DNA from 3 places in the Nocardioides sp. WG-D5 genome. Region 3 is predicted to be linked to each of the others. Evidence: riboswitches for the same ligand, from Rfam matches in the RefSeq annotation. Region 3 holds a riboswitch; each other region holds the start of a gene.

Region 1 (5,619 bases), 2.6 Mb from region 3:
ATCGCGGTCAGGGTGACCCCGGGCGCGGCGCTCACGCCGGGGAAGGCCACCGGGACCTGTGACCGGGCGACCCACCAGCCCGCGGTCGCGACGACGATCCCGCTCAGCCCCACCACGACCTCCGGCCAGCGCCACCGGTCCGGCCGGTAGACGGTCCGGGAAACCCGGCGACCGGCCAACCTCAGCCCGATGGCCGCGGCCCCGACGCCGAGCACCAGCATGCTGGTCGCCAGCCAGCCCGGCGTGGTCCCGTCCAGCACCGCGTAGACACCGGCACAGAGCCCGACGAGCGAGACCAGCATGAGCACCGAGGTGACCCGCCTGGTGGCGACGGGGACCCCGGCCGTACGTCCGTAGCCACGCGTGTCCATGCCGGCCGCGAGCGCCATCGACCGCTCCAGCGCGTCCTCGAGCACCGGGACCAGGAAGCGGCGCAGCCGCTTGACCCTCCCGGTCGCCCCTGCCCGCAGCCGCTGCGCGGCACGGACCCGCTGCACCGACTCGGCCAGCTGGGGCAGCACGGTCACCGCGACCACGACCGCGGTGCCGATCTCGTAGAGCGCCGGCGGCAGCGACCGCAGCAGTCGCTTCGGGTTGGCCAGCGCGTTGGCCGCACCGACGCAGATCACGATCACGCCGAGCCGCATGCCGTCGTAGAGGCCGGCCAGCAGCGCCTCGCGGGTGAGCGGCCCGAGCAGCCGGATCCCCAGCACCCATTCGGGAAGCGGGATCTCGGGCAGGTAGATGAGCACGTGACCCGGCACGGCGCCCAGGAGCACCCGGAAGAGCACCCGGGTCGCCACGATGAACAGGGCGAGGCCGACGTAGAGCCGGAACGCCTTCGCCCACGGTTGCTCCCCGCGGCGGGCCGCGACCACGACCGAGACCACCCCCACCAGCAGCAGGAGCAGCAGCAGGTTGGTGGTGAAGGAGGCGTACGCAGCCAGGCCGATCGCCCACACCCACCACGCGACGGGGTGCAGATCCCGGGGCAGGCGCGCGACCGCGGCTGTGCGGATCAGCGTGCTCATCGCCGACGCCACCACACGACACCGGCGACGGAGAAGAGGGCGAGGATCCCGGCGGGAGCGACCCAGACAGGCAGCTGCCGGGGCTCGGAGGGTGAGTTCTCCGGAGATAACTCCGGCGACGGGCTTGAGGGCGCCCCCACAGCATCCCCAAGCTCCGTCGCCGGAGCGGTAACGACATCGTCGTCTATCCACGTGAACGCAACACCCTGCCCGGAGGTCACGCTGATTTCGGTAACATTTCTGGAGGCATAGCTCCAGGCCCCGGATTCGTCGGTGACCCACAGCGACCAGTAGGCGTCGGCGGGCGGCATCTGGGCGCAGCCGGCGTTCTTCGGCCGGCCGTCGACGCGGCAGACGACGCTGGGCATCGAGGTCACGTAGGTGAGCGGATGTCCTGCCTTCTCGAAGAGGTCGGCGCCGGTGTCGCCCTCCTCGGGCCGGACGCAGGTGACCTCGGGGTCGCCGCCCAGCGCGTTGGGCTCGACGACGACGGTGACGCCGTCACACGCCTCGTCAGACCGCGAGACGGCGGCCGACGCGGAGGCGGGGGTGACGACGAGTGCGGTGGCCCCGGCGAGGGTCGCCAGGGCCACGCGAGCGGACCGCAGGATCAGCACGAGCTCTTCGCGGTCGCGTCCTTGGGCAGGTAGACCAGCGACGGCAGCGCCTGGGCGGCCGCGAGGCGGTACATCCCCTCGGACTCCTTGGTCAGCCCCTTGGTGTTGCCCTCGGTCAGGGCGGCGTCGTCGTAGGCCACCGCGCCGACGTCGTCGCCGCAGGTCACGACGTGCTCGGCGACCCAGGACGCCGCCTTCTCGGCGGCGTCGGTCTCCCCGGCGCGCCCGAACGCCCACCCGGCCAGGCCGGTGGTGTTGGAGTTGGCGATGTTGCCGGTGGCGGCCTTGAAGGACCCGTCCTCGGCCTGGGTCTCCTTCAGCCACTCGACGCCTGCCTCGACCGCCTTCTCGGCCTCGGGAGAGGCCACCGAGGACAGCGCGATCAGCGCGAACGCAGTGGCGTCGGCGTCCGGCGCGGCCTTCGGGTCGGCGTCGCAGGTCTGGTCGGCGGCCGCGGGGTCGGCGGTGAACGTGACCCGGAACCAGCCCTCCTCGCACTGCTGCCCGGCCAGGAACTCCGCGGCGGCCGTGGCCTCCTTGCTCTCCGCGTTGCTCAGCGCCCACACGGCGTACGACTGGCCGATGGTGTTGGAGTAGTCGGCCGCCTTCTTGTTCTTGGGGTCGAGCTCGTCGGCGATGCGGCCGTTCTCGGCGACGGTGCCCTCGAGCTGCTTCAGCAGACCGGGGTCGGAGGCGTCGACGTTCTGCTGGAGGACGAGCGCCTTGGCCGTGGCCCCGGCCGAGGTGACCGTGCCGAACCCCGGCGAGGTGTAGGCCTTCTTGTTCTTCATCACGGCCGCGACGATCGTGGCGATCTCCTCGTCGTAGCCGCCGACCTCGGCCAGCGCGATCCCGATGTCGGCGCTGAGGCCGAAGTCGTCGGTGCCGTACTGCGCGTTGTGGGCCACACCCTTCGGGGCCTGGGCGACGAGCCAGTCGGCCACCGAGGTGGACACCTTCGCGTCGTAGGCGGGCTTCTCCCCCTCCTCGACGGCCTTCTCGCCGCAGCCGGCGAGCGAGGTGAGGGCGAGGGCGGCGGCGATGCCACCGAGGACGGTCTTCTTCATGGTTCCTTCCGCGCTGTTCGTCGGGAAGGCCCAGGGCCGACCCGCTGCTTTCCACGACAGCGTCAGGTCAGTACGCGTCCGTCGGCAGGTGCTCCGGCTCGCTCAGGACCCTCGATGTCCTGGGCCTACGGTTGCGGGTCAGCGCCGGGATTCGACCGGCTTCCCCCACCACGGCGTGTGTTGATTGAGGCTCTGCTTTGATGCGGGGCAATCCTATGCCGCGCACGCCCTGCTTGCGGGATCGCCGTCGAGCAGTCACTCTGTCCCCATGCGCCACCGGATTCTCGGCCTTGTCGCAACCTCGATCTCGGCCACCCTTCTCGCTCTCTGCCCGACCACGACGGCTCTCGCGGCACCGGATCGGACCTCGGTCACGTACGACGACCTCGTCGCCATGTTCGGCGACAAGGTCGGGAACAAGAAGACCGTCGAGACCGGGCTGCCGACGCTCAACCGCGCCATGGACGACGCTCGGATCACGACCCCCTACCGGCAGGCGGCCTACCTGGCCACGCTCGCCAACGAGAGCTCCTTCCACCACGACGCCAAGGGCCCCCGCGACAAGCGGAAGTACGCCGGCCGCGGCTACATCCAGCTGACCGGCGAGGCCAACTACACCGACGCCGGCGCCTACTTCGGGATCGACCTGCGCCGCCGCCCCGAGCTGGCTCGGTCGCTGGACCACAGCGCGCCGATCTCGCGGTGGTACTGGACCGTCGCCCGCGACATCAACCCGCTCGCCGACGACCTCGAGATGGGCAAGGTCAACGCGGCGATCGGCTATCCCCACAACAAGGAGGAGGACGCCGAGCGCTGCCGCGACTTCAAGGCCGCGCTGAAGCACCTCAACGGCTCGGTGCCCAAGGGGATCGACTGCACCCGCCCGAAGCCGAAGAAGGCAGACGACCAGGACCGCACCGCGGACGCCTCCTAGCAGTACGACGTCGTACAGACATACGTCACGCCGCCGCGTTGATCTCGTGGGTCGCTCGCTGACGCTCGCTCACTTCTTGATGCGCTTGTCGCTGACCGCGATCGCCGAGGTGCCCTCGTCCTTGAGCTCGAAGAGGTCGATCGCCTTGATGAGCTTGGTCCAGGTGGCGTAGCCGTAGTTGCGGGGATCCTCGGAGGACTGGTTGCGGATGCGCGAGACGACCGTGCCGACCAGGGCCCAGCCGTCGTCGTCGGCGGCCGCGGCGATGGAGTTGCGCAGCAGCTGGATCAACCGGGCGTTGCGCTTCAGCACCTGCCCCGTGGTCGCCGAGGAGGACGGCTTGCGGGCGGGGGTGGCGCCGGCCTCGGCGTCGGCGTCGGTCTCCTCCTCGGAGCCGCCGAGCTTCTCCACCACGGTGAACCGGGTGCAGGCGCTCTTGAACGGCGCCGGCGTCTTCTCCCGGCCGTAGCCGTAGACCGCGCGTCCCTTCTCCCGCAGATAGTGCACCAGCGGGGTGAAGTCGGAGTCGGAGGAGACCAGCGCGAACGCGTCCGGGATCGCCGCATGCAGCAGCTCGACGGCGTCGATGGCGAGCGCCATGTCGGAGGCGTTCTTGTGGGCGGTCAGGTCGAACTGCTGCATCGGCCGGATCGCGGCGTCGTGCAGCTCCTCGATCCACCCCTTCAGCTCGGGCTTGGTCCAGTTCCCGTAGGCCCGGCGGATCGTCACCTCGCCGTACTCGGCCAGGTCGTTGAGGATCGCGTCGATCTTGGCCGCGGGGGCGTTGTCGGCGTCGATGAGCAGGGCGATGCGGAAGGGCTCGGTCACCGGATCAGTGTGGCAGGAAGAGGAATGTGTTGGTCTCGACACGCCTTCGCCTAGCGGCTCCGGCGGCTCGACCAGCGCACGCTGGTCGAGCCGGGAGGCCGGCTGCGGCCGAGCGTGTCGAGACCAACACAGTCGCTACATCAGGCGAGCTTCTCCAGGATCAGCTCGCGGACGCGCTTGGCGTCGGCCTTGCCGCCGGTCGCCTTCATGACCGCACCGATGAGGGCACCGGCCGCGGCCTGGTTGCCGCCTCGGATCTTCTCGGCGACAGCGGGCTGGGCGTCGATCGCCTCGTCGACGGCTGCGCCGAGCGCACCGTCGTCGGAGACCACGGCGAGGCCGCGGGCGTCGACGATCTCGGCGACCGTGCCCTCACCGGCCAGCAGGCCCTCGAAGACCTGGCGGGCGAGCTTGTCGGTCAGCGAGCCGCCGTCGACCAGCTTCTGCACCTCGGCGACCTGGGCGGGGGTGACCCCGACCTCGGCCAGCTCGACGCCGCGGTCGTTGGCGGCCCGGGAGAGCTCGGCCATCCACCACTTGCGCGCGGCCTGGGCGGAAGCCCCCTCGGCGACGGTCGACTCGATCAGCGTCAGTGCACCGGCGGCCCAGACGTCACGCATCTCCAGGTCGGAGTAGCCCCACTCGGCCTGCAGCCGCGCGCGCTTGTCGGCTGGCGGCTCGGGCAGCGTGCCGCGCAGCTCCTCGACCCACTCACGGCTCGGCGCGACCGGGACGAGATCCGGCTCGGGGAAGTAGCGGTAGTCGTCGGCGTCCGACTTCGGCCGCCCGGCCGAGGTGGTGCCGGTGTCCTCGTGGAAGTGGCGGGTCTCCTGGAAGATCGCCTCCCCCGCGTCGAGGATCCCGGCGTGGCGCGACATCTCGAAACGTACGGCCCGCTCGACCGAGCGCAGCGAGTTCACGTTCTTCGTCTCGGTGCGGGTGCCGAGCTTGTCGGAGCCCTTCGGGGACAGCGACAGGTTGACGTCGCAGCGCATCGAGCCCTGGTCCATGCGTACGTCGGAGACACCCAGACCGAGCAGGATCTCGCGCAGCGCGGCGACGTAGGCCTTGGCCACGAGCGGCGCCTTGGCGCCGGTGCCGAGGATCGGGCGGGTGACGATCTCGATCAGCGGGATGCCGGC
Region 2 (5,619 bases), 170 kb from region 3:
ACCAGGCCGAGCACCGCGCCCGCGGCGACCGCGATCAGCACGACGAGGATCACCGGGAGCCCGGTGTCGAGGAAGAGCCGACCGGCGAGGTACGCCGTGAGCCCCAGGGTCGAGCCGACGCTGAGGTCGACGTTGCGGGTCACGATCACCATCGCCTGGCCGATCGCCAGGCAGACCAGGATCGCCGGGGTCAGGGTGAGGTCGCGCCAGCCGTCGGTGCTGAACAGGAAGTTGGGGTTCACCGCCGTGGTCACCACGAGCAGGGCGACGAAGGCCACAGCGATGCCGGTCTCGCGCTGCTTCAGAAGCCAGGTCAGCCGGCCGGCTGCTCGGTGGCGTGGCTGCGGCGCGGCCGGGGCGGGCGCGTCGAGCGTGGTGGTCATGATGCCTCGCTGACGTTCAGAGTGGTGGAGTGGTGGGCCGTCGCCGCCCGCATGACGGCCTCGGGGGTCGCCTCCTCGCGGCTCAGCTCGGCCGTCTGGTGGCCCTCGCTGAGCACGATGACGCGGTCGGCCATCCCGAGCACCTCGGGGAGCTCGGAGGAGATCATCAGGATCCCGAGACCCTCCTGCGCGAGCGTCGAGAGCAGCCGGTGGACCTCGGACTTGGTGCCGACGTCGATGCCCCGGGTGGGCTCGTCGATGATCAGCACCTTCGGCTGGGTGGAGAGCCACTTGGCCAGGACGACCTTCTGCTGGTTGCCGCCCGAGAGCGTGCCTGCCAGGGTGTCGAGGGTCGCGGCCTTGACCTCGAGCCGGGCGGCCCAGTCGGCGGCCGAGCGGTTCTCGATGCCGGTGCTGATCAGCCCGGTGCGGGCGAGCCGGCCGCTCGTCGGCAGGGTGATGTTGCGCGAGATCGGCGCGTCCAGCACGAGGCCGTGCTGGCGGCGGTCCTCGGGCACGAACGCCAGCCCCATCTCGATGGCGCGTCGCGGGTCGCCCGGCGGCACCGGCCGCCCGTCGAGGATGACCTCGCCGCTCTCGTAGGGGTCGACGCCGAAGATCGCCTGGGCGACCTCGCTTCGTCCGGCGCCGACGAGGCCGGCCAGGCCGACGATCTCGCCCTCGCGGACGGTGAGGCTGATGTCCTGGAACAGTCCGGTGCGGGTGAGGCCCCTGACCTCGAGCAGGGGCTTGCCGACGGTGGCCTCGAGCTTCGGGTAGAGGTCGGAGACCTCGCGCCCGACCAGCCGCTGGACGATCTGGTCCTCGGTGACCGCGGCGATCGGGTCGGTGGAGATGTAGGCGCCGTCGCGCATCACCGTGATGGTGTCGCACAGCGCGAACACCTCGTCGAAGCGGTGCGAGATGAAGACGACGGCGCAGCCCTGGTCGCGCAGCGTGCGCGCCACGGTCATCAGCCGCTCGACCTCGTTGCCCGACAGGGCCGCAGTCGGCTCGTCCATGATCAGGACCTTGGCGTCGAGGGAGAGCGCCTTCGCGATCTCGATCAGCTGCTGGTCGGCGATCGAGAGGCCCTCGGTCGGGCGGTCGGGCTCGATCGGCACGCCGAGCCGGGCGAAGAGCTCGACGACCTCGGTGCGCATCGCGGCACGGTCGATCCTGCCCCAGCGGTTGGTCGGCTGGCGCCCCATGAAGATGTTCTCGGTGACCGAGAGGTCGGGGAAGAGGGTCGGCTCCTGGTAGATGACCGCGACTCCGGCCTGCTTGGCCTCGGCGGTGTTGCGGAAGTCGACATGCTCCCCGGCGAGCAGGTAGTCGCCCGCGTCGCGGCGGTAGAGCCCGGCGACGATCTTGACCAGCGTCGACTTCCCGGCTCCGTTCTCCCCCACGAGCGCGTGGATGGATCCGGCCTCGACCCGGAGGCTTCCAGACCGGAGGGCGCGTACGGGGCCGAACGACTTGGCCACGTCCCGCAGCTCCAGTGCGGCGGGTGTGTCCGGCATGGGCAGCTCCTCGAATTGAAAGGTTTCAAGCCTGGTTTACGCTAGTGATGGCAATCACATACGTCAACACTCTTCGGCCGCTAATTTGAGCGAGGTTCGGACTTTGTCGTCAGACCGGCACGACGCCCACCCACATCCAGGCGGGAATCCTGCCGCGTCAGACCGCGTTCAGAGACCCATGCACGCACTCTGGGTATGGGCACATCCGCACGCGTCGTCGCTCAACGGACGGCTGCAGGAGGCGGGCCGGAACGCTCTCGTCGCGGCCGGCTGGACCGTCGACGAGATCGACCTCTATCGAGAAGGTTTCAATCCACTTCTGGTGGAGCGGGGCGAGGCCGACGTACGCCGCCACCAGGACCGCCTGCGGGAGGCCGATCTGCTGGTCGTGCAGTTCCCGCTGTGGTGGTATTCGGTGCCGGCCATCCTGAAGGGCTGGATCGACCGGGTCTTCGAGTCGGGATTCGCCTTCGACGTACCGGATCCGGAGACCGGCAAGCCCCTCAAGTACGGCAAGGGCGGCCTGGCCGGCAAGCGCGCGCTGACCATCGTCACCGCCGGCGATCGGGCCGCGACCCTGGGCCCGCGCGGGATCAGCGGCCACATCGAGGACGTCCTGTGGCCGCTCCTGCACGGCACGTTCTGGTACACCGGGATGGACCCGCTGCGCCCCCACCTGATCACCGACGCCGACACCGTCGACACCGAGGCGATGGCGCGGATCGAGGCCGATCTGAGCGTACGTCTCGAGGGCGTGATGACCGAGCCGCGGATCGCCTACCGGCCGATGGTCGAGGAGCAGTACGACCACACCATCAAGCTCCACGACTCGGTCGCGCCCGGAGAGGACGGGCTCCGCGCCCACCGTGAGGGCTGACGGGCCCGCCTGCTACGGTCTTCGGGCCAGCCGCTCGGGACGTAGTCCCGGCACGGGAACCCGGTGAGAGCCCGGGACTGACGCGCAGCGGTGTGGGTGACGGACGGGACACTGTGCCACTGGGCCCTCGGGCCTGGGAAGGCGTCTCGCGCCGGTCGATCCCGAGTCCGAAGACCTGCTGGCCCTGCAGCAGACCGCTGCCGGTCAGCACGGGCGACGCGTACCAGCCCGCGACCCGCTCGAGGACCGACGTGCACCTGTCCCGCACCATCCGAACGACCCTGGCCCGAACGATCGCCGTGAGCACCGCTCTGGTGCTCGGCGCCGCCCTGACCGGCTGCGGAGCCGATCAGCCCGCCGACGCGCAGAAGGCGGCCGCCGGGACCGCCGGCTTCCCACTCACGATGACCAACTGCGGGCGCGAGATCACGCTCGATGCACCACCCGAGCGGGTCGTCTCGCTCAACCAGGGCTCCACCGAGATCCTGCTCTCGCTCGGCCTCGCCGACCGGATGGCCGGCACCGCGGTCTGGACCGACCCGGTGCTCGACTCGCTCGCCGAGGACAACGAGCGCGTGCCGCGGCTCGCCGACAACTGGCCCTCCTACGAGCGCGTGCTGGAGACCGAGCCCGACTTCATCACCGCCTCCTTCATCAGCACCCTCGGAGAGGGCGGGGTGACCACGCCGGAGGACCTGGAGAGGCTGGGTGTCGGCTCCTACCTCTCCCCTGCCGAGTGCCTCAAGGACAACGAGGGCGACGACGACGGCACCCGTCTCGACCCCCTCGAGATCGAGACGATCTACCAGGAGATCACCGAGCTGGCGCGGATCTTCGGCGTCCCCGAGCGCGGCGAGCAACTGGTCGCCGACCTGTCCCGGCGCCTCGAGGCCGCCGAGAGCAAGGCGCCGGCGGGTGAGGTGAGCGCGATGTACTGGTTCGCCAACTCCGAGTCGCCCTACCTGGCCGGTTGCTGCGGCGGCCCAGGCATCATCGGCCGCGCTCTCGGCATCGAGAACGTCTTCGACGACACGACCGACGAGTGGCCGCAGATCAACTGGGAGACCGTCGCCGAGCGCAACCCTGACGTCATCGTCTTGGGCGACCTGACCCGCAAGAGCCAGACCGCCGAGACCGCCCGCGCCAAGATCGACTATCTGAAGAACAACCCGGTCACCGCGCAGATGGACGCGGTGAAGAACGACCGTTTCGTGACGCTGTCCGGCGCCGAGCTCAACCCCTCGATCCGCACCGTTTACGCGGTCGAGAACGTCGCCGACCAGCTGGCCGCTCTCGGCCTCCGCTGATGGCGGTCCGCGCACTCCCTCGCGCCGGTGTCCTGCTGGCCCTGGCTCCCCTGGTGGTGGTCGCCTCGGTCGCGGGCGCCATCACCGTCGGACCCTCCGACCTGAGCATCGCCGACGTCTACGGTGTCGTCGCGGACCGGGCCGGTCTCGGGGCCTCCGACCTGACCCTGCTCCAGCAGAGCATCGTGTGGGACCTGCGGCTGCCGCGTACGTTGCTCGCGGGGATCTGCGGGGCGGGCCTGGCCATCTGCGGGGTCATCCTGCAGTCGCTGCTGCGCAACCCGCTCGCCGACCCGTTCGTGCTCGGCATCTCCTCGGGCGCCTCCACCGGAGCGGTCTCGATCGTCGTCCTCGGCATCGGGTCGGGCGCGGTCGGGCTCTCCACCGGGGCCTTCGTGGGCGCGCTGGCCTCGTTCGCGCTCGTGCTGCTGCTCGCCTCCCTCGCCGGGGGCACCACCGACCGGCTCATCCTGGCCGGCATCGCCGCGACCCAGCTCTTCTCGGCACTCACCTCGTTCATCGTGTTCACCGCGGCCGACGCCGAGCAGACGCGCGGGGTGCTGTTCTGGCTGCTCGGGTCGCTCTCCTCGGCGAGCTGGACCGACGTGCTCGTGTGCGGGGTGATCGTGCTCGGCGGGCTGCTCTGCTGCGTTCTCGGGGCGGGATGGCTGGACGCGTTCGCGTTCGGCAACGACGCGGCGGCCTCGCTCGGCGTCGACGTCGCGCGCATCCGGGCGGCGCTGCTGGTGCTGACGGCGCTGATGACCGCCGTCATCGTCTCGACGTCGGGAGCGATCGGCTTCGTCGGGCTGGTCCTTCCCCATCTCGCCAGAGCGCTCGTCGGGGTCGGACACCGGCTGCTGCTCCCCGCCACCGCGCTGCTCGGAGCGATCTTCCTGATCTGGGTCGACACCGCGGCCCGGACCGTGATCGACCCCGAGGAGCTCCCCGTCGGGGTGGCGACCGCGCTGGTCGGGGTGCCTGCCTTCGCACTGGTGCTGATGAGGGCACGCCGATGACCGCGCTCGAGGCCGGCCGGGTCAGCTGGGCGCCTCGTGGCCGACTCGTCGTCGATGACGTGTCCCTCCAGGTCGAGGACGGCGCCACCGTCGGGCTGCTCGGGCCCAACGGGTCCGGGAAGTCCTCGCTGATCCGGATCCTGGCCGGGCTACGCCCACCGTCGTCCGGAGAGGTCCTGCTCGACGGCAGCCCGCTCGCCGGCATGTCCCGGCGTCATCTCGCACGCCGGCTCGCGGTCGTCGAGCAGGAGCCGGCGACCAGCCAAGACCTCCGCGTACGCGACGTCGTCGCCCTCGGCCGGATCCCGCACCGCCCGGCCTGGGCGCCCGACAGCGCCCAGGACCGCGCCGTCATCGAGGAGGCCGCCACCCATGCCGGCATCGCCGACCGCCTCGAGCAGCGCTTCTCGACCCTGTCGGGCGGCGAGCGGCAGCGTACGCAGATCGCCCGGGCGCTCGTCCAGGAGCCGGAGATCCTGCTCCTGGACGAGCCGACGAACCACCTCGACG
Region 3 (5,619 bases):
CCGTGACGGAACGCTCGGGCCATGACCGCCGGCGGTGCGTCGGCGACGCCCGGCCCGCCAGCGCGGGTCCACTCGGCCAGCGCGTCGGCGACCCGCTCCGAGCCGGCCCGGGCGACCCAGACGGGCTTCGCCCCACGCTGCCGCCCCTCGGGTGAGGGGCCGACGACCACGACGTCGGCCCGTTCGCACGGGCCGAGGCAGTCGGCGACACGTACGGTCGCCGACTCCCCGGCCGCCGCGTTCAGCGTGCTGAGCACGGCGGCGTGGTCCACCCCGGGCGACTTCCGCTCGGTCCCGCAGCAGCAGCCGCGGCAGACCGTCAGCGTCGGCCGCCCGGCGGGGGCGCTCATCCTTCGCAGGCCTCGCAGTCCGGGCCGTTCTCGATGGCACAGACAGCGGCGTCGCTCCAGTCGTCCCAGCTCAGGTCGTCGATGGCGTCGGTGGTGGTCGGGTTCTCGTTCATGGTCACGCCTTTGCGGTCGGAGTGGTCGAAGTGGACTGCTTGCTGGCCTGGATACCGGCGCGCGAGCGCAGGTAGTACAGGCTCTTGATGTTCGGGTCGAGCAGCGCGAGCTTGTGGATCTTGCTGATGTACTGCGGGGTCGCGTCGGCCTGGAAGAACAGGTTCAGCGACTGGGCCTGGTCGATGTAGACCTGCCGGTCGGAGGCCCGGGCGAGCAGGATCTCCTGGTCGATCTCATAGCCGGTCCGGAAGACCTCCTTCTCGTGGTCGTCGAGCCACGAGACGTGCTGGACCGAGCCGCCGTGGTCGATGATGTCGGAGATGTGGGCCTGGTCGTAGACGCCACGCTCCTTCATCACCTCGACGAGGTTCTGGTTGGCCCGCGGCATCTCGCCGGCGGAGGTGGTCTGGTTCCAGACGTTGGCGACGTACGGCTCGATGCCCTGGCTGGTGCCGCCGACGATCACCGCGGTGCTCATCGTCGGCGCGATCGCCATGAGGTGGGAGTTGCGCCGTCCGACGCACCACTCGGGGATGCCGGCGACCGAGCCCATCCACCGCGAGGCGGCGTCGGCACGGGACGAGATCCGCTCGAAGATGTCCTTGTTCAGCGCTGCCGCCTTGTCCGACTCGAACGGCACCCGCTGCTTCTGCAGGTAGTCGTGGTAGCCCATCACGCCGAGGCCCAGGCTGCGGGCCTTCTCGGTGTAGCGCACCGCCCGCTCCAGACCGCGGATGGTACGCGCCTTGCGCAGGAACGCCTCGGCGACCGCGTCCAGGAAGACGGTCGCGACGTACGCGGTGTCCTGGTCCTTCCACTCGTCGTAGGTCGACAGGTTCAGCGAGGAGAGCACGCAGGTGTAGGAGTGGTCCTCGTCGCTGAAGAGGGTGATCTCCGAGCACAGGTTGGAGGCCTTGTTGGCCAGGCCGTTGGCCTGGTAGGACTCGGTCTGCGCCGCGTTGACGGTGTCGACCTTCCAGATGTAGCCCTTGCCCAGCACGACCCGGATCTTCAGCACCCGCTGGTAGCGCTCCAGCGCGTCCTTGTCGCCGGCGAGCATCCGGTCGATGAAGGCCTGGCTGAAGATCCAGCCGACGTTCTTGTTGGCCGGCTCGCGGAAGATCAGGTCGGCGAGCTCGTAGAAGTCCGGGTGGTCCACGGGCAGGTAGCCCGCCCAGGAGCCGCGGCGGGTGGCGCCCTGGCTGATCTGGTTGGTCATCTCCACGAAGTTGCAGAAGACCGGGACCACGCCGTTGGCCTTGCCGTTGTCGCTGAACTTCGCGCCGCGCGGCCGGACGTCACCGAGGTACGCCGAGGTGCCGAACCCGTTCTGGGACAGGATCGCGGCCTCCTTGAGGGTCTCGTAGAAGCCCCAGACCGAGTCCTCGACGTAGGACCCCTCGCACGAGACCGGCAGGCCGCGGTCGGTGCCGAGGTTGGACAGCACCGGCGTCGAGGGGGAGAGCCAGCCGTTCCAGATCGCCTCGAAGAACGGCTCCGTCCAGGAGACGCCGTCCTCGCGGGGGTACATCTCGTCGGCCAGCCCGCCGGCGGTGGCCGCGATGGTCTCGTAGCGCTCGCGGACGCTCTGGTCCGCGACGGTGTACTTGGCCTTGAACATCGCGTAGCCCGCGGTGGTCATGAAGGCAGGCACGGTGCCCTCGTCCTGCAGTGCCTTGCGCTCGGCGGAGAGCGCCTCCCAGCTGGTGCTGCTCATCAGAACTCGAACTCCGTCTCGCCGATGTTGCGGTTGTATTCGTTGCCGGTGACCTGGAAGAAGTCGTGGAACTGGGTGCCGTTGATGCCGGCGTAGAACCACTCGGCGACCGGGTTGGTCTCGACCCCGAACAGCGGCTCCATCCGCATGTTCTCCAGGGTCATGTCGATGCGGGAGCGCACGAAGGCCTCCAGATCGGCCTGCTCGATGCCGGTGATCGGCCCGTGGGCGAAGAGCATCTCCACGATCCGGGCCTCGTGGGCGTAGAGGTGCTCGGCGACGCCGCGGACGCGGGCGAAGAGGTCGTCGCGCTCGGCCTCGAACTTGTCGGCCGGGACGGTCGCGGCGTACTCGTCCAGCGTCGTGTTGAACAGCCAGGCACCGCCGGTGGCGTGCAGGTTCTCGTCGCGGGCGGAGAAGTTGATGCCGCTGATCACGTTCTGCAGCAGGTTCTTGCCACCGGACTGGAAGTGCTTGAGGAAGGCGAAGTTGGAGTAGAGGACGCAGTTCTCCATCAGCGTGAAGACGCTCAGCGCGTAGAGCAGGTCCTCGTCGGCGATGGCGTCCCACACGAAGGCGATCCGCTCGGCCAGCACCGGGTCGTTCTTGTAGGAGTCGTAGAACTCCTCGGTGTCGATCATCAGCGTCTTGTTGAGCTTCGCGTAGAACGGCGCGTGCATGTTCAGCTCGGCGAAGGAGAAGGCGTTGGTCATCATCTGGATCTCGGGCCGCGGGAACGCGTGGAAGAGCCGGTCGCCCCACACCTCGCCGCCGAGGATCAGCTCGTAGATGGTGAACAGCTTCAGCGTCGTCTTGACCGCAGCCTGCTCGGCGTCGGTCATGTTGACCAGGAAGTCCTGCTTGTCGTTCTCGACCGGGATCTCCTCGGCGGTCCAGAAGATGCTCCGCTGCTTCTTGGCCAGGTCCTCGGCCATCGGATAGTCGAAGACGTACGCCGACTTCTCGGTGCGGATCGGTAGACCCTCGGTGTCGATCAAGCCCATACCCCCCTTGTTCAGGCGGGCCCCGCGGCCCGCTGGATGTCTCGTGCATCCGTGCCGGGGCAGGAGAGGACGGCGTCGTACGCGCTCGATCCCCTGACCTTCCCTCGAGGTCGCGGACCCCACCATGAGGTGGGCACTGGCAGGTCTTCGGACTCGTGGGCGTCTCGTGCTCGGTCCTAGTGGCCGTCGCTTCCCAGGAGCCGGCTTGCTCCCAGTGCTTCGTGACGGCGGTCGTTCCCACTCACCGCTGCGGGGCAGTCCCGGACTCGCACCGGGTTCCCTCTTGCCTCTCCCGCCTCGTCGCCGAGGTGGGAGAACCAGCTGCGGGCACCACTATATGCGGGAATTACACCAATGCAACTTCCTAGATCTTGTGTTTCGCCGACTCCATGGAACGCTGTGGGTGCGGCCAGCGTCCCGACGTGGCATGATGCCGCCAACGGACATGAGGAAGCCGGTGGAACTCCGGCACAGTCGCGCTACTGTGACACCGCCTCGCGGCGGTGGAGTCAGACCCGAATGTCCGTCCAACCCCAACGAACAGGGACGCAGGTATCCCTGAGGAGGACATATGTCGCAGCACGCTGTGGCGCCGGTCGCCGGCGCAGATCTGCCCACCATCCCGCTCCGTGAGCTCGCCCCCTGGGCGCTCTTCTTCGGTCTGCTCGGTCTCCTGGCGCTCTTCTTCATCAGCGCCGACCAGGGCGCCGTCTCGATCCCGTCGGGCACCCTGATCCACGAGTGGGTCCACGACGGTCGTCACCTGCTCGGCTACCCCTGCCACTGATGAGCCCGCGTGCCTTTCTCGTACGCGGCCTCCTAGCCGGCCTCCTCGCCGGAGTCGCCACCTTCCTGGTGGCGTACGCCGTCGGTGAGCCGCAGGTCGGTGCTGCCATCGCGCTGGAGGAGGCCGGCGGCGACGGACACTCGCACTCGCATGCCGCCGAAGGTGCTGAGGGCGAGGAGGAGGCCGCCGAGGTCTCCCGCACCAACCAGAGCACCTGGGGGCTGCTGACCGGCACCCTCGCGGTCGGCGTCGCGCTCGGCGGCATCGTCGGGCTGGTCGCCGCGGCAACGCTGGGTCGTCTGGGACGGCTCACGCCGGGCCAGTCGACGGCGCTGGTCACCCTGATCGGGTTCGTCGCGGTCGCACTCGTGCCGTTCCTCAAATACCCGGCGACCCCGCCGGCGGTCGGCAGCGGCGACACCATCGGCGTACGCACCGCGGTCTACTTCGCCTTCCAGGCCCTCTCGGTCGTGGCGGCGGTGGTCGTGACGTACGCCGCGGTGCGGCTGCGCGGGCGGTTCGGCACCTACCTCGCCGTCGTCGGCGCGACCGCGGCCTACCTGGCCGTGATGGTCGTCGCCGGAGAGCTGTTCACGACGGTCAACGAGGTCGGGGACTTCCCGGCCGACACGCTGTGGTTCTTCCGCCGGGCCTCGCTGATCACGCTCGCCACGATGTGGGGCGTGCTCGGAGTGGCACTGACCGGACTGGTCATTCGTCTGTACGCGGCAGAGCGCGCTGTCGCGGAACGCAAGGCCCTGGCCGCCAGCCTGTGAGCTAGCGGGGGAGGCGGTAGGCCTCCACGGGACGGCCGCCGTCCAGGTGATCGCGCACGATCACCCGGGCGGCGGCCGCTTCCACGTTGCCGTACCAGACGTCGTCGGGCTGCACGCTGAGCACCGGCGCCTGGTTGCACGGGAACTGGCAGCCGGTGTGGGTGATCAGCAGGTCGTCGTCGCCGAGACCGGCCTCCATCGCGCCCAGGACGACCGCCCTGGCCACCTCCTCGGAGCCCTTCGCGGTGCAGCGCGGGCCGCGGCAGATCAGCACCTGACGTACGTGGCCGGGGACCCGCTCCCAGGCGGGGGAGGTGAGCCCGGGCTCGGTGCCGGTGATCGGTCTGGTCTCGGCCAGCACCTCGGCGAGCTCGTCACGCGTGGTCGCCAGAGCGGTCGCCACCTGGATCGTGGGAGGCTCGCCCGCGCGCTCGCGCCACCAGTGGGCCGCGATCCGGCGCAGCCAGGAGTGGCCCGGGGCGAGCGGGCCGAGGCTGACCCCGGCCAGGGTGATCGTCTCCGCACCGGCGTCGGCGAGCCGGGTCAGCTCTGCGGAGAGGGACGGGCCGCCCATCTGCAGGAAGGCGAGGCTCGCGTCGAGCTCGCCGGCCCAACCGAGCAGGTCCTGGCGGCGGTCGACGTCGGTCACCGACATCCCGACGACCACCCTCATCCGAGGCTCCGGACCCAGGCGACCGCCTCGGCGACGTCGTCGACGGTGCGGACGCCGTCGGCGGCGGTGGGTCGGCGTACGACCACGACGGGCACGCCGAGCTCGGCGGCCGCGGCCATCTTCGGCCAGGTGAAGGTGCCGCCGGAGTCCTTGGTGATGAGCACGTCGGTGCGGTGCTCATGCATCAGCGCGAGCTCG

The links. Region 3 has a riboswitch for cobalamin ahead of ACWZJV_RS06685 (ribonucleotide-diphosphate reductase subunit beta). Riboswitches for the same ligand answer to the same signal wherever they lie in the genome.
Region 1: another riboswitch for cobalamin. It lies ahead of ACWZJV_RS22785 (prenyltransferase/squalene oxidase repeat-containing protein); the one in region 3 lies ahead of ACWZJV_RS06685 (ribonucleotide-diphosphate reductase subunit beta).
Region 2: another riboswitch for cobalamin. It lies ahead of ACWZJV_RS05825 (ABC transporter substrate-binding protein); the one in region 3 lies ahead of ACWZJV_RS06685 (ribonucleotide-diphosphate reductase subunit beta).

What each region holds. Positions count from the first base shown of each region.
Region 1 is NZ_CM132928.1:4,701,410-4,707,028, reverse strand. Features, by position in the region: gene ACWZJV_RS22795 (CbiQ family ECF transporter T component) at 1-1,031, opposite strand, end outside; gene ACWZJV_RS22790 (hypothetical protein) at 1,028-1,648, opposite strand; gene ACWZJV_RS22785 (prenyltransferase/squalene oxidase repeat-containing protein) at 1,642-2,715, opposite strand; cobalamin riboswitch at 2,782-2,903, opposite strand; gene ACWZJV_RS22780 (glycoside hydrolase family 19 protein) at 2,984-3,649, shown strand; gene ACWZJV_RS22775 (NYN domain-containing protein) at 3,719-4,477, opposite strand; gene gatB (Asp-tRNA(Asn)/Glu-tRNA(Gln) amidotransferase subunit GatB) at 4,618-5,619, opposite strand, start outside.
Region 2 is NZ_CM132928.1:1,194,877-1,200,495, forward strand. Features, by position in the region: gene ACWZJV_RS05810 (ABC transporter permease) at 1-383, opposite strand, end outside; gene ACWZJV_RS05815 (sugar ABC transporter ATP-binding protein) at 380-1,906, opposite strand; gene ACWZJV_RS05820 (NAD(P)H-dependent oxidoreductase) at 2,085-2,783, shown strand; cobalamin riboswitch at 2,794-2,980, shown strand; gene ACWZJV_RS05825 (ABC transporter substrate-binding protein) at 3,083-4,090, shown strand; gene ACWZJV_RS05830 (FecCD family ABC transporter permease) at 4,090-5,109, shown strand; gene ACWZJV_RS05835 (ABC transporter ATP-binding protein) at 5,106-5,619, shown strand, end outside.
Region 3 is NZ_CM132928.1:1,360,636-1,366,254, reverse strand. Features, by position in the region: gene ACWZJV_RS06695 ((2Fe-2S) ferredoxin domain-containing protein) at 1-350, opposite strand, end outside; gene ACWZJV_RS06700 (cobalamin biosynthesis protein) at 1-6, shown strand, start outside; gene ACWZJV_RS06690 (ribonucleotide reductase N-terminal alpha domain-containing protein) at 466-2,181, opposite strand; gene ACWZJV_RS06685 (ribonucleotide-diphosphate reductase subunit beta) at 2,181-3,185, opposite strand; cobalamin riboswitch at 3,307-3,523, opposite strand; gene ACWZJV_RS06680 (CbtB domain-containing protein) at 3,757-3,972, shown strand; gene ACWZJV_RS06675 (CbtA family protein) at 3,972-4,748, shown strand; gene ACWZJV_RS06670 ((2Fe-2S) ferredoxin domain-containing protein) at 4,750-5,421, opposite strand; gene ACWZJV_RS06665 (cobalt-precorrin-6A reductase) at 5,418-5,619, opposite strand, start outside.